Regions from separate parts of the Nonomuraea sp. NPDC050383 genome, predicted to be linked through region 1. Evidence: riboswitches for the same ligand, from Rfam matches in the RefSeq annotation. Region 1 holds a riboswitch; each other region holds the start of a gene.
What was found. A riboswitch is a leader RNA that binds a small molecule or an ion and turns the genes downstream of it on or off. The one in region 1 is predicted to bind S-adenosylmethionine.
Positions count from the first base shown of each region.

Region 2: another riboswitch for S-adenosylmethionine. It lies ahead of ACIBG4_RS09615 (aminotransferase class V-fold PLP-dependent enzyme); the one in region 1 lies ahead of thrC (threonine synthase).
Region 3: another riboswitch for S-adenosylmethionine. It lies ahead of ACIBG4_RS38220 (GNAT family N-acetyltransferase); the one in region 1 lies ahead of thrC (threonine synthase).

Region 1 covers NZ_JBITIP010000034.1:29,481-34,540, reverse strand. Annotated here, with positions in the region: partial or broken gene groEL (chaperonin GroEL) at 1-493, opposite strand, end outside; gene ACIBG4_RS41970 (cold-shock protein) at 802-1,002, opposite strand; gene ACIBG4_RS41965 (MoaD/ThiS family protein) at 1,277-1,552, opposite strand; gene thrC (threonine synthase) at 1,598-2,830, opposite strand; SAM riboswitch class I at 2,844-2,985, opposite strand; gene ACIBG4_RS41955 (RNA polymerase sigma factor) at 3,065-3,619, opposite strand; gene ACIBG4_RS41950 (trehalose-6-phosphate synthase) at 3,651-5,060, shown strand, end outside.
Region 2 covers NZ_JBITIP010000003.1:284,602-289,661, forward strand. Annotated here, with positions in the region: gene ACIBG4_RS09600 (SAM-dependent methyltransferase) at 135-1,097, shown strand; gene ACIBG4_RS09605 (cytochrome P450) at 1,132-2,322, opposite strand; gene ACIBG4_RS09610 (TerC family protein) at 2,322-3,059, opposite strand; SAM riboswitch class IV at 3,190-3,305, shown strand; gene ACIBG4_RS09615 (aminotransferase class V-fold PLP-dependent enzyme) at 3,350-4,672, shown strand; gene ACIBG4_RS09620 (DoxX family protein) at 4,676-5,060, opposite strand, start outside.
Region 3 covers NZ_JBITIP010000025.1:17,764-22,823, forward strand. Annotated here, with positions in the region: gene ACIBG4_RS38210 (DUF4037 domain-containing protein) at 46-1,083, shown strand; gene ACIBG4_RS38215 (MFS transporter) at 1,438-2,583, shown strand; SAM riboswitch class I at 2,663-2,754, shown strand; gene ACIBG4_RS38220 (GNAT family N-acetyltransferase) at 2,762-3,382, shown strand; gene ACIBG4_RS38225 (hypothetical protein) at 3,435-3,899, opposite strand; gene ACIBG4_RS38230 (MerR family transcriptional regulator) at 4,467-5,060, opposite strand, start outside.

The sequences.
Region 1 (5,060 bases):
TCGCCTCGGCGATGAGCGAGCCGATCTCGGGGTCGGCGGCGGAGATGGAGGCGGTGGAGGCGATCTGCTCCTTGGTCTCCACGTCCTTGGCGAGCTTGGACAGCTCCTCGCTGACGCGCTCGACGGCGGACTCGATGCCCTTCTTCAGGGCCATCGGGTTGGCGCCGGCGGCGACGTTGCGCAGACCCTCGCGCACCAGCGCCTGGGCGAGCACGGTGGCCGTGGTGGTGCCGTCACCCGCGACGTCGTCCGTCTTCTTGGCGACTTCCTTGACCAGCTCGGCGCCGATCTTCTCCCAAGGGTCCTCGAGCTCGATCTCCTTGGCGATGGAAACGCCGTCGTTGGTGATGGTGGGGGCGCCCCACTTCTTCTCCAGCACGACGTTACGGCCCTTGGGGCCGAGGGTCACCTTGACGGCGTCGGCGAGCTGGTTCATACCGCGCTCGAGACCGCGCCGGGCGTCCTCGTCAAACGCGATCATCTTGGCTGCCATAAGGCTGGACCTCCCAGATGCAGGGTGGCTTGCGGCGGATCGAGCCGACGCCCGCGACGGCATATGGGTCCGCGTCTCCGTTGGCGGACCCCATCGTCCCGATCCCAGGTGCTGGCACTCACAAACAGAGAGTGCCAACGAACTGTTTAGCACTCTACCCGGTCGAGTGCAAGCGAGCACCGCAGGCGCCCAGGTCAGCCGCACGGCGGGCCCCGGAGGGACCCGCCGTGATCTTCGACGAGGGTGCGAGGGCAGGCCGTACGGACTGCGCTGCCGCGCGGCCTGCCACTGGACGCCAGCGACCTGGGTCAGACAGCGCGGACGGACTCCGCCTGCGGCCCCTTCTGGCCCTGTGTGATCTCGAACTCGACCCGCTGGCCCTGCTCGAGAGAGCGATAGCCGTCCATCATGATTGCCGAGTAATGGACGAATACATCCTTACCACCGTCTACCGCGATGAAGCCGTAGCCCTTGTCCGCGTTGAACCACTTGACGGTGCCCTGCGCCACTTCCGACTCCTCTTACTGGGCTCGCGGATCCCGCCCATTCGTCCGCGAGACCCGCAATCGCCACGACTTATGGCAAAACAGCCGGACGATCGTCCTCGACCATACCTGTGGCACGGCGTTTGGCAACAGAGTCAAACCGCAAACCGCGCAATTCCTCTCAACGGTTTCCCTAAGGGGATGTATGGGCACATGGCCGAAGTAGTTCAACATTGAATATCCGGGAAAAGCAGAAGGCGCCCACGAGGGGCGCCTTCAGGGAGCGATGCGGGGGGCGTCAGCCGCCGGCGACCGCGGGGATGATGGAGATCTGGACCCCTTCGGGCGCGGGCGTGTCCAGGCCCTGCGCGAAACGGACGTCCTCTTCTCCCACGTAAACGTTGACAAAACGACGAATCTTGCCCGATTCATCCAGAATTCGCGCGCCGATCCCCGGGTAGTCGGAGTCGAGCTTTGCGAGGACGTCACGAAGAGTCGTGCCCTCGCCACTCACTTCCGCGTTTCCGCCGGTGTACGTGCGCAGGATGGTGGGAATCCGTACAGAAACACTCATGATTAAGTCGCCTTTCCTGGTTGAACGGGCAGCCGCGTGCGGCGGTCAGACAGCCGCGCGGAACGCGTCGAGAGAGGGCTTGATCACAGCCGTGGGCTGGGCGTCCCCGGAGACCGCGTCGAGCGTCTTGAGCCCGTCGCCGGTGTTGAGCACCACGGTCTCCGCCTCGGGGTCGAGCCGCCCGCTCTCGGCGAGCTTCTTCAGCACGCCGACCGTGACGCCGCCCGCCGTCTCGGCGAAGATGCCCTCGGTCGAGGCGAGCAGCTTGATCGCGTCCACGATCTCGGCGTCCGTCACGTCCTCCACCGCGCCGCCGGTGCGGCGGGCGATGTCGAGCACGTAGGGGCCGTCGGCGGGGTTGCCGATGGCCAGCGACTTGGCGATGGTGTCGGGCCTGACCGGCTGGACCACGTCGTGGCCGGCCTTGAAGGCGGCCGACACGGGCGAGCAGCCGAGCGCCTGGGCGCCGAACACCTTGTACGGCCGGTCCTCGACCAGCCCCAGGGCGATCAGCTCCTTGAAGCCCTTGTCGATCTTGGTGAGCTGGGACCCGGAGGCGATCGGGATGACGATCTGCTCGGGGAGCCGCCAGCCGAGCTGCTCGGCGATCTCGTACGCGAGCGTCTTGGAGCCCTCCGCGTAGTACGGCCGGAGGTTGACGTTGACGAACCCCCACTTGTCGCCCATCGGGTCGCCGATCAGCTCCGAGCAGAACCGGTTGACCTCGTCGTAGGTGCCGTCGATGCCGATGAGCTTGCCGCCGAACACCCGGGCCATGGCGATCTTGGCCTGCTCCAGGTTGGCGGGGATGAACACGCAGGCGTCGAGCCCGGCCCGGGCCGCCGCGGCCGTCACCGCTCCGGCGAGGTTGCCCGTGGAGGAGCACGACAGGGTGTGGAAGCCGAAGTTGCGCGCCGCCTCGACGGCGATGGCCACGACCCGGTCCTTGAAGGAGTGGGTGGGGTTGCCGGAGTCGTCCTTGACGTACAGGGACTTGAGGCCGAGCGCGCGGCCGAGGTTGCCCGCCTTGACGAGCTTGGTCCAGCCGGGGTTCATGTTCGGCTTGGTGGCCACGTCGGCGGGGACGGGGAGCAGCGAGCGGTAGCGCCAGATGTTGGCCGGGCCCGCCTCGATGTCCTCGCGACGGACGTCGCCGAAGGAGTAGGCCGCCTCTAGCGGCCCGAAACACTCCAGGCACGCGAAGCTCGGACCGAGGTCGTAGCGGGTGCCGCACTCGCGGCAGGACAGGGCGGTGGCAGGACCGAAGTCAAGCGACATGAAGCGAGGCCTTCCCTCATCTTCGCCCGCGGCCACCTTGACCGCAGACCGGAATTGGCACCTTGTCCCGGTCGGCCTCGCCAGGTCGCGAGTCTCAAGCCGGGAGGGTTGCCGGGGCTTCGCAGGGCCGGTCCCTCCACCCCTCTGGATGAGCAATATTCAGTTGTCGCATCAGACTGTACCCGGCCACGCGCCGCCGCCGTCCACTCGTCTCATAGCATGAGACGAGTGATCTCACCGGTAGTCGTCGCCGAGCGCCGCCTGCACGTACTTGCGCGCCTGGTGGATGCGCGACTTGGCGGTGCCGAGCGGGATGCCGAGCTGCTCGGCCACCTCGTTGTAGTCGAGCTGGACGATGTCGCGCAGCACCAGCGCCTGGGCCAGGTCGGGCTTGTCGGCCTCCAGCGCCTCCATGGCGTCGAGCAGGTCCAGCCGCGACCCCGCGATGACGCTGACGCGCGCCACGTCGGGTTTCTGCACCGGCAGCTCCTCGGAGGTCTGCTCGGCGGCCCGCCGCTTCAGCGACCGGTACGTGGTCCGCGCGCAGTTGGCCGTCACGATGTGCAGCCACGTGCTGAACCTGGCCCGCCCCTCGAAGCGGCCGATGTTGCGGGCCACCGCGAGCAGAGTGTCCTGGGACGCCTCCTCGGCGTCCTGGCGGTAGGGGAGAATGCGGGCACAATGCCGCATCACGTCGGGCTCGATCCGCTTCAGGAGCTCGCCGAGCGCGCGATGATCTCCGGCTGCGGCGGAACGGGCCAGTTCCTCGGTTAGCTCATCAAGCGCCATAGCTGGGATCCTATGATCGGAGGGAGGTTAAATGAACAGTGTCCTGGTCGCCTCCAACAGAGGCCCGGTCTCGTTCACCGTCGACGACGACGGCGCGCTGACCATGAAACGCGGCGGCGGGGGGCTGGTGTCCGGGCTGTCCGGAGTGACCAAGGACCACGGTGTGCTCTGGGTGTGCGCCGCGCTGTCCGACGGTGACCGCATCGCCGCCCGGCAGGCCCCCGGAGGCCGGCTCGACCACGCGGGCTACGACACGGGCGCCCTGCGGATGCTCGACATCCCGGCGGCGACGTTCCACCGCGCCTACAACGCGGTGGCCAACTCCACACTCTGGTTCGTCAACCACCTGCTCTACGACACCCCCAACGCGCCCAGCTTCGGCTCCAGGTTCCTGCGCGAGTGGGAGTCGTACCGCGACTACAACGGCGCGTTCGCGCTGGCCCTGGCCGAGGAGGCCCACCACGGGGCCCGCGTCATGGTGCAGGACTACCACCTGACCCTCACCCCCGCCATGCTCCGGGCCGAGCGGCCCGACCTGCGCATCGCCCACTTCAGCCACACGCCGTGGGCGCCGCCCGAGTACTTCTCGCTGCTGCCCGACGACGTGGCCCGCGAGGTGCTCGAAGGCATCCTGGGCGCCGACCACGCCGGCTTCCTCGCCACGCGCTGGGCGGACGCGTTCATGGACTGCTGCCGGGCGCTGCTCGGCGCCAGGGTCGACCACGCGGCCCGGACGATCATCCACGAGGGCCGTACGACCCGCGTCGGGGTGCACGGCCTCGGCGTCGACGGCGACGCGCTCTGCGAGCGGGCCGGCGAGCCCGACGTCGAGTCGCACATGGCCGCGCTGCGCGACCAGGTCGGCGACCGCGCCCTGATCGTCCGCATCGACCGGACCGAGCTGTCCAAGAACATCGTGCGCGGCCTGCTCGCCTACCGCGAGTTCCTGGCCGCCCACCCCGAGTGGCACGGGCGGGTCGTCCACCTGGCCTTCGCCTATCCGAGCCGGCACGACCTGCCCGAGTACCGCGAGTACACCGCCTCGGTGCAGCGGTGCGCCCAGGAGATCGAGGACGAGTACGCCACCGAGGACTGGGACCCGCTGATCCTCAACGTCAACGACGACTACCCGCGCTCGCTGGCCGCCTACCGGATGGCCGACGTGCTCCTGGTCAACCCGATCCGCGACGGCATGAACCTGGTGGCCAAGGAGGGCCCGATCCTGTCGCCGCGCGCCGCCCTGGTGCTGTCGCGCGAGGCCGGGGCGGCGGCCGAGCTGGGGCCGCACGCCCTCGTGGTCAATCCCTACGACATCAGCGACACGGCCGGTGCGCTGCACGAGGCGCTGGTCATGCCCGAGGAGGAGCGGGTGCGCCGCCGCCGCGAGCTGGTGGCCGCCGCCACGGCGCTGCCCCCCGAACGGTGGCTGGAGGCGCAGCTC
Region 2 (5,060 bases), on a different contig from region 1:
CGTGCCCCGCCGCGAACGTGTCGCGGATTTGTACGGCTGCCCTGGCGACGGGCAAAGGTTAGCGCAAGGCGGTGACAAACGGTAGCGTGACGATGACCGTCCGTGCCACGGCTGGATCATGAGATAGTCCAGTCATGTGGCTCACCTGGCGTGCGGCGACGGAGCGCGCGCTCTACGGCGAGGACGGCTTCTACCTCCGCGAGCGCCCTTCGGGTCACTTCCGCACCTCGGTCAGCGCCACCCCCGCCTTCGCCGACGCGGTTCTCGCGCTGCTGACGGAGACCGACGCCGGGCTGGGCCACCCGCCCGTCCTCGACCTCGTCGACATCGGGGCCGGCGAGGGCCTGCTGGTGCGGCACGTGCTGGAAGCGGCGGACCCGTCGCTGCGCCGGCGGCTGCGGGTCACGGCCGTCGACCTCTCCCCCAGGCCCTACGGCCTGCCACTCACTGTCACCTGGACCTCCGCCCTGCCGGACGTCATCACGGGCGTGGCGATCGCCAACGAGTGGCTCGACAACATCCCGGTGGACGTGGCCGAGCGGACCTCGGAGGGGACGCGGCTGGTCATGGTGGACACCCGTACCGGCGAGGAGCGGCTTGGCGGCCCCGTGAGCCCCGAGGACGAGGCGTGGCTGGCACGCTGGTGGCCGCTGCCGTGCGTGGGGTGGCGGGCCGAGATCGGCCACCCGCGTGACGCCGCCTGGGCGGCGGTCGTCGGGCGCCTCGCCGGGGGTCTGGCGGTGGCCGTTGATTATGCACACCCTGTGGATAACCGTCCGCCCCGGGGGACGCTGACCGGCTACCGCGACGGCGCCGCCGTGGCCCCCATCCCCGACGGCACATGCGACATCACCGCGCACGTCGCGCTCGACGCGTGCGCCGAGGCCGGCCTGCGGGCCGGTGCGATATCCACAACCTTGTCCACACAACGCGCCGCGTTGCGGGCATTGGGGATCACTGGGACACGTCCGCCGATGGACCTGGCGCGGCGCGATCCGCGTGCCTACCTCCGGGCGCTGGCGCGCGCCTCGGAGGAGGCCGAGCTGATCGATCCCGGAGGGCTCGGTGGCTTCGGCTGGCTCGCCCAGCGCCGCTGACCGGGTCGTCCGCACGTGCCCGGGAGGGGAAGGCTCAGGCGGCGCGGAGGTCCAGGGAGCGCAGCCCCCGGATGACGTACCCGGGCTTCCAGGACGGCTCGCTGACCAGCTCCAGCTCGGTCGTGCGGTCCAGCAGCGCGCCGAACGACTCCACCATCTCGATGCGGGCCAGCGGAGCCCCCAGGCAGAAGTGGATGCCCGCGCCGAACGAGATGTGCGGGTTGTCGGCCCGTCCCAGGTCCAGCCGGTCCGGGTCGTCGAACACGTCAGGGTCCCGGTTGGCCGAGCCGAACAGCAGCGCCACCTCCGACCCGCGCGGGATGCGCGTGCCATGGACCTTGATGTCCTCCAGCACCCAGCGCTCGAAGAGCTGGAGCGGCGTGTCGTAGCGCAGCAGCTCCTCGACCGCCGTGGGCAGCAGGGACCGGTCCGCGCGCAGCCGGGCGAGCTGGTCCGGGTGCCGGAACAGCGACCACCAGCCGTTGCCCGTGCCGTTCACGGTGGCCTCGTGGCCGGCGTTGAGCAGGAGCACGCAGGTGCCGGCCAGCTCGTCCTCGGTCAGCTCGTCGATGCCGGCCAGCGCGCTGATCAGGTCGTCGCCGGGGTCGGCGGCGCGCTCGCGGGCCAGCGCCTTGAGGTAGCCCTCGAACTCCTCGGCCGCGCGCACCGCCGCGTGCTGCGCCTCCGGCGTGGGGTTGAGCTCGTACATGCCGCACATGTCGGCCGACCAGGGGCGCAGCAGGTGACGGTCCGACTCGGGGATGCCCAGCATCTCCGCGATGACCGTCACCGGCAGCGGCTCGGCGACCTCGGCGATGAGGTCGCCGCCGCCCTTCTCCACGAACGCGTCCACCAGGCTCCCGGCGACCGCCCGCACGCGGGGCCGCAGCGACTCCACCATGCGCGGCGTGAACGCCTTGGACACGAGCCGCCGCAGCCGGGTGTGCAGCGGCGGCTCGACTTCGAGCATGCCGTTCCGGCTGACCCTCCAGAACGGCTCCTGGAAGTCCGGCTCGGGCGTCCTGCCGAACTCCTCGTGCGTCGCCACGTGAAGGTAGGTCCGGCCCAGGCGACGGTCTCTGAGCAGGGCGTTCACGTCGGCGTGCCGGGAGATCAGCCACTGGTCGGTGGGCTCGTAGTAGGTCACCGGGTCCGTACGGCGCAGCTCGTCGTAGACGCCGTACGGGTGGGCGACGAAATCCGGATTCCGGGGGTCAAAGCGCACTACTGCATCTTAGGAGGCTCCTCCGAGGTCGCGAGCTGCTTGGAGTGGCGGCCGCGCATCCTGATGTTCAGGAGCTCCACGATGACGGAGAAGGCCATGGCGAAGTAGATGTAGCCCTTCGGGATGTGCTGACCGAGCCCCTCGGCGACGAGGACCACCCCGATCAGCACGAGGAACGCCAGGGCCAGCATCTTGATGCTCGGGTGCAGGTCCACGAACCTGCTGATCGGTCCCGAGGCGAACAGCATCACCAGCACCGCCACGATGACGGCCGCGATCATGACGCCCAGCTCGTCCACCATGCCGACGGCGGTGATGACCGAGTCCAGCGAGAACACCACGTCGAGCACCATGATCTGCAGGATGACCGAGACGAACGAGGTGGCCACGCGCTTCTTGCCGTCCTCCTCCTTCAGCTCCATGCTGTGCCCGATCTCGGTGACGCTCTTGGCGAGCAGGAACAGCCCGCCCAGCAGCAGGATCAGGTCGCGCCCGGATATCTCCTGGCCGAAGACCTCGAACAGCGGAGCCGTCAGCCGAACCACCCACGACAGCGCCAGCAGCAGGAGCAGCCGGCTGACCAGGGCCGCCCCGAGACCGAGCACGCGGGCCCTGTCACGCTGCTCGGGCGGCAGCTTGCCGGCCAGGATGGAGATGAAGATGATGTTGTCGATGCCTAGGACGATCTCCAGAGCGACAAGGGTGAAGAACCCTATCCAGATCTGAGGGTCGGTCACCCAATCCAGCATCTGCTTACCTCCACATTTCGGTCGGGGACGGCCGGTTTCCCAGGTCCAACGAGTCGGGTGCCGAGGAAGTTCGCGAGGTTGCGATTCATCGGGGACTGTCGGTTATAGTTCGGACGTAGGTCATGAGTGCCAGCACGAAGCCCCGGCTAGCTGGCCGGCAACCCTCGCGTCCGCGGCGGGGTGCCCCGGGTGAAGACCTGGTCCGTCACGAGGTGTGGCGGGCAAGCGCGGGCTCCGAGGTTGCTCCAGGGGTCCGATGGCCCTGCAGGAGGTTCGCCTTGTCCACGTTGAGCATCTTCGGCTCCGCCCCCGCCCAGTCCGCCGCCGGCGCGTCCGCCGGTACGTCGCATCCGCGTGGCCACCGGCCGATCCCGGCCGTGCTCGGCGCCGATCTGGAGGTGCCGGTCAGGGGCGGGCGGCTCGTGGGGTACGCCAACCTGGACTACGCCGCCAGTGCTCCCTGTCTGGAGCCGGTCAGCGCCGCGGTCACCGCCGCGCTCCCGGCCTACTCCAGCGTCCACCGCGGCGCCGGCTACGCCTCCCAGCTCACCACCGCCCGGTACGAGCAGGCGCGCCACACGGTCCGCGCCTTCGCCGGCGCCCGTCCCGACGACGCGGTCATCTTCACGCGCAACACCACGGACGCCACGAACCTGCTGGCCGGCTGCCTGCCCGCCGGCACCACGACTGTCGTGTTCGACACCGAGCACCACGCCTCGCTGCTGCCGTGGAAGAGGGTCGTGCGGCTCGCCGCGCCCGCGTTCCCCGGTGAGGCCGTCCGCGCGGCCGACGAGGCGCTGGCCGCCGTGGACGGACCCAAGCTGCTCGTGGTGACCGCCGCGTCGAACGTCACCGGCGAGCTGTGGCCGATCGCGGCGCTGGCGCACATCGCGCACCGCCACGGGGCGCGCATCCTCGTGGACGCCGCCCAGCTCGTGCCGCACCGTCGGCTCAACCTGACGGCGCTCGACCTCGACTACGTGGCCTTCTCGGGCCACAAGCTGTACGCGCCGTTCGGGGCCGGGGTGCTGATCGGGCGCCGCGACTGGCTGGCCGCGGGCGAGCCGTACCTGAAGGGCGGCGGAGCCGTGCGGTCCGTCGCGCCGGGCGAGGACGGGATCACCGAGTGGCACGACGACCCCGAGCCGCGCCACGAGGCCGGCACACCGAACGTGCTGGGCGCCATCGCGCTGGCCGCCGCCTGCGACGCGCTCACCGCCACGGGCTGGACGGCGCTGGTGCGCGAGGAGGAGCGGCTGATCGCGCGGCTGCGCACCGGACTCGCCTCCATCGAGGGCGTACGGGAGCTGTCGCTGTGGGGGCCGGACCACCCGCGTGTGGGCATCGTGTCGTTCACCGTGGACGGGCTCACGGCGCGCGAGGTCGCCGAGGCCCTGTCGGGTGACTACGGCATCGGGGTGCGCGACGGCAAGTTCTGCGCGCACCCGTTCGTCCGGCACCTGCTGGGAGAGACCGATGGCGGCTGCGAGGACGGCACGGCGTCGGCGGTGCGGGCCTCGATCGGCATCGGGACGACCGAGGAGCACGTGGACCGCCTCGTCGGCGCCCTGCGCGACCTCGCCGCCCGCCGCCCCGCCTGACCGTCACCGGTTGGGTGGCTTGCGGTGCTCGTCGTTGAAGAGCGCGTCCAGGTCGCTCATGTCCTGGTCGCTGAGGTTGCCGGGCCGGTGTGAGCCGTCGTCCGGAAGGTGCTGCCGGGGCGCCGTCGTGTCCTCCGCGGGCGTGCTCCTGGGCATGGGCTGCGTCGGCGGCGCGGGCTGGGATTCGGCAGGCGGGGCAGGCGCCGCCCTGGTGGGTTCGGCAGGCGCCGCCCTGGTGGGTGCGGCAGGCGCGGCTCCTGCGGACGCGCCGGCCGTCTCCTGCGCGGCGTGACGGTGCTCGGCCTTGCGCCGGTACCAGTGGGTGAGCACCTGGTCGACGCTCGCCCGCCCGCCTCCCAGCACGAGCAGCAGCAGGCACACCGACCCC
Region 3 (5,060 bases), on a different contig from region 1:
AACGAGGTGAGGCGGAGGCCGGCCGTGAGGCACAGTTCTGGGGTGATGTGCGATTTCGTACCAGGTATCGAGCTTTCCCGTGCCTTCTACGGTGAGGTCGTCGCGCCGCTCGTCGGGCGGGCGCCGCACAGCGCCGCGTTGATCGGGCCGGGGTCGGAGGTGCTGGCGTTCGACACGGCCCGCTCGGCCGACCACGACTGGGGGCCTCGGGTGCTGCTGTTCGTGGCGGCCGGCGAGGTGGAGGAGGTGCGGTCGCGGGTGGTGGCGGGCCTGCCGGAGCGCTTCCGCGGCTTGCCGACGGTGTTCGGCTACCACGGTGTCCTGCGGCCCGGCGTGGAGGTGGCCGAGCTGGGGGAGTGGCTGACGGGGCGGCTCGGGTTCGACCCGCGGGGCGGGGTGTCGCTGCTGGACTGGCTGTCGGTGCCGTGGCAGTCGCTGGCCGAGGTGACGCGGGGGGAGGTGTTCCACGACGGGCTGCCGGACGGGCTGGAGGCGGCCCGGTCGGTGCTGCGCTGGTATCCGGCCGATGTGTGGCGGTACGTGCTGGCCTGTCAGTGGCGGCGCATCGCGCAGGAGGAGCCGTTCCCGGGCCGGTGCGGCGAGGTGGGTGACGAGCTGGGGTCGGCGGTGGTCGGGGCGCGGCTGGCGCGGGAGGTGATGCGGCTGGCCCTGCTGCTGCGCCGCCGCTATCCGCCGTACGCCAAGTGGCTGGGCAGCGCGCTGGCGCGCCTGCCGGGCTCGGCGGAGCTGGGGGAGTCCTTGGGCGGGGCGCTGGCGGCGCGGACGTGGCGCGAGCGCGAGGCGGCGCTGGCGGCGGCGTACGGGAGGGTGGCCTCGACGCAGAACCGGCTGGGGCTGGCCGCGACGCTGGATGAGCGGGTGCGCGGCTTTCACGACCGGCCGTTCCGGGTGATCGGGGGCGACCGGTTCGCGCAGGCGCTGCTGGAGGCGGTGTCGGACCCGGTGATCAGGGGGTTGCCGCTGGTGGGGTGTGTGGACCAGGTGTCGGACTCGGTGGATCTGCTGCTGTCGCCCGCACGGGCTCGGGCGGTCGCGGGGGCGGCGCTCGGCCTGGTGGCCTGAGGCGCGCGCGGGCTGCCGGGCCCCCGCGGGTGCCGTCCGCGGCCCGAGGTGCCGTGTCGCACCAGGCCGGGTGGATGTGTCGAGGATCGTAACGATCGTCCTGATGCTTGCCCTGACGGCCCGGCTGCGGCGGCGGCGAGGCGGTCACGGCGCGGACCCCTGTGACAGAGAACCCGCCCGGGCTCGATTGGCGCTGGTCTGAGGAAACGTCCGAACCGGATCGTGCGCTCTCGGGCGCCGGCAGGCTGGACGCGATCCTGCCGCCCGCACGCGGTGAGGGCGGGCCTTCGAGGAAACTGAGTGCAAGGGGATCGATATGCCTGAGGGATGGCAGGGCGACGGGAGGAAGTCCGCGTGAGTGCCGCGCGGTTGATCTTCGCGGCGCAGGCCTTACGCGGCCTGGCGTACGGACTGGCCGCCGTCCAGCTCGCCACGCTGCTGCGGGCCGAGGGGCTGCAGGCCGCCGGGGTCGGTCTCGTGCTGGCCGCCGTGATGGCCGGGGGCGCGCTGGCCGGCATCGTCCTGGCCCGCTGGGGCGACCGGTTCGGCCGTCGCCGCTCCTACGCCGTGTTGTACCTGGCCCTGGCCCTGTGCGGGTCGCTGATCGCGGTCGGAGCTCCGGTGTGGCTGCTGAGCGTGGCCGCCCTGTCCGGCGCGCTGTCGGTCGAGGTGGTCGAGTCCGGGCCGTTCACCACCGTGGAGCAGGTCATGCTGGATGGCAGCGGCGTGGCCGTGCGCGGCTTCGGCCTCTACAACGCCGTCGCCGCCACTGCCGGGACCGCGGGCGCGCTGCTGGGCGCGCTCCCGCTCTCGCGGTTGCTGCTCGGCGGGGTGTTGCTGGCCGTGGGCGTGGCTGGTGCGTTGCTGGCCCTGCGGCTGCCCGCTTCGATCGAGGTGGCCTCGACTCAGGTCTCCGCGCCGGTCCGGCCCCGCCCGGTCGTGGTCCGGCTGGCGGCGCTGTTCGCCGTGGACAGCCTGGCAGGGGGTTTCGTTGCGCAGGCCTACCTGGCCTACTGGCTGGGCGTCCACTACCAAGCTGACACGGCCAGCATCGGGCTGCTGTTCGCGGGCTGTGCCGTCCTGCAGACCGCCTCCTTCCTCCTCGCGCCGGTCCTCGCGGCCAGGATCGGGCTGCTGAACACGATGGTCTTCACCCATCTGCCGGGTAACCTGCTGCTCATCGGCGTCGCCTTCGCCTCAGAGTTCCCGGTGGCGGCGGGGCTGCTGCTGGCCCGCGCCTGCCTGTCCTCGATGGACGTGCCCACCCGCCAGGCCTACGTCATGGCCATGGTCCCGCCCACCGAGCGCATCACCACAGCCGCCGTCACCAACACCGCCCGCTACCTGACCCGGCCCGCCGGTCCCGCGCTCGCCGGGCTGCTGCAGCCCCTGGGTCTGGGCTGGCCGTTCCTCATCGCCGGGACCGCCAAGACCCTCTACGACCTGACCCTGTGGCGGATCTTCCGCCGCGTCGAGCTCCCCACCGAAGGCACATCGTGATCCAGGTGCCCAGGGCCGGCTTCGCCGCGTTCTACACAGTTGACGTGGTTGTCAGTCGTTGGGGACAATCGACCTTCGGTGATCATCCAGAGGATCTGAGGGACCTGGCCCTGTGACGGTCCGACAACCTGCCCAGTACGGGCAAGGTGCCAACGCCAGGAACGATGAGGAAGGTCTGATGAGTGTTCAGCTCGATGTTCCTGTGCTCGCTGGTTCATTGGTGCGGCTGGAGCCGTTGACGATGGAGCACGCGGCCGACCTGGCGGCGGCCGCGGAAGAGGACCGGGCGTCCTACGGGTTCACGCTGGTTCCCCGCGGGAGCGAGATGCGGGGGTATGTGGCGACGCAGCTGGCCAGGCGTGGGTTGACGCCGTTCGCCCAGGTCCGGGTGCGTGACGGCAAGGCGGTGGGGTGCACCGGCTTGTGGGATCCGCGGTCATGGCCGGATCGGCCGGCCCTGCGAGCGATCGAGATCGGCTTCACCTGGCTCGCGGCGTCGGCGCAGGGCAGCGGGATCAACGCCGAGGCGAAGTTGCTGCTGCTGGGGTATGCGTTCGAGACCCTGGGGGTCGCGCGGGTCGATCTGAAGACCGACGCCCGTAACCACCGGTGCCGGCGGGCATTGGAGCGACTCGGTATCGGCTTTGAGGGTGTCCTGCGCAACTGGTCGATGTCCTGGGCGCCCGGCGAGGAGGGGATGTTGCGGGACTCGGCGATGTTCGCGGTGGTCGCGTCCGAATGGCCGGCCGTCCGGCAATCCCTCATGACCCGGCTGGCCTCAGCGGGAACGCCCGGATGAGTGTCCGGCCCGGCGGCGTCGTGATCGACGTCATCCTTGGCCGGGCTCGGAGTCAAACGGTCTCACCCAACTGTTCGGCCAGCTGCTCCAGTCCACCCTTGATGAGTCGCCCGTACTCGTCGTCGCCGAGTGCGCCGATCCCGGCCCGCGCCTGCCGGAGGTGCTCGCGGGCGCGGTCGAGGTCGCCCAGCTTGCGGTAGCACTCACTCAGGTTCAGGTGCAGCGACGGATACAGGGCGGCCACCGAAAGCGGCACCCCGGCCTGGGCCACCCGCTCATCCGTGATCAGGCCGACGGCGGCAAGCGCCCGCAGATCCCACATCAGCTCCTGGTGCACGTCGTCCTGCACATCGGCCATCGAGTGGGCAAGGACGCAGACATGCAGCGGATCGCCTCCCTCGCCGCCGATGTCGTCCCAGATCTGCGCGAACAACTCGCGAGCGGCTTCGCGCCGGCCTTGATGGTGATGCAACTCCACCCCCTGGCCGATCCGGGTCATCGTCGGGTCGGCGGTCATGAGCGGCTCCCTCACGGTCGCAGGTGATCATGGTCAGCCTACTTGCTCTCCGTCTCGTACAGACCTTCAAGCCGCTGACCAGCGGGAACGATCGGTAACCCCAGACAGCCGTCGAATATGACCCCGTACGGCGAGATCCAGTTGCGGACTGACCGTCGCCTGGATCTGACCGGCCTGCCAGTGACTGGACGCTGACCATCAGCAACCTGCGATGTCACTCAGAACTGTGTTGGGGGCGCTGGGCGGCGGAGGCCGCATAGCTGCGGAGGAAGGCCCGCACGCCTGCGGTGACGAGCCGGGTGACTTCCTCCTGGGGGAGCGGGATGGCGCCGTAGAAGGTCTGCTGGTTCGCGTCCGTCCGGAAGGAGACATACCGGGAGTCAGCTGACCACTTGGGGCGGATCCCTTCCCAGCCCCTTGGTGGCGCATCCCCGCTACCCCGACCTTCTTGCTGGGCATCACGCCATATGCCACCCATCGCCCATCCGGCGAAACGACCGGAACAACGGTCGTCCGCGCGTCAACTGGAGTCGGCTGCACGGATCACCGGAGTCGAGTGCATGCCGCTCACTCCTGCTGCTGGAGCTCCATGACGTCGGCGACCACGCAGCTGGCGTTGTCGGGACCGCCGGAGCCGTTGGCGAGGGCGATGAGTTCGCGGACCGCCTGCCGCGGCTCGCTGGTCTCGGAGAGCACCTGGCGGATCTTCTCGGCCGGCACGACGGTCGACAGGCCGTCGGAGCAGAGCAGGTATCGGTCTCCCTGCTGGGCGTCGTGCAGGCGCATGTCAGGAGTGTCATCGGCTCCGTGGCCCAGGGCTCGAACCAGCAGTGACCGCTGGGGGTGGGAGGCGGCTTCTTCCGGGCTGATGCGTCCTTCCTCGACCATCGACTGCACCATGGTGTGGTCGTCGGTGATCTGGAACAGCCTTCCCTCGCGCAGGAGGTAGACGCGGGAGTCGCCGATGTGGATGAGGGCCAGCTGCGAGCCGGTCCAGAGCATGGCGGTGAGTGTCGTGCCGGCCTCTTCGGAAGCGGGGTCGACCCCGGCGATGCCGTTGACGGCCTGCTTGGCCTGTTCGACGGCGTCTTCGAGGACGTCGAGGAGGCTGCCCGCCGGGATGCTCTCGGTTTCGAGGTGCTTGAGCGCGTCGACGGCGGC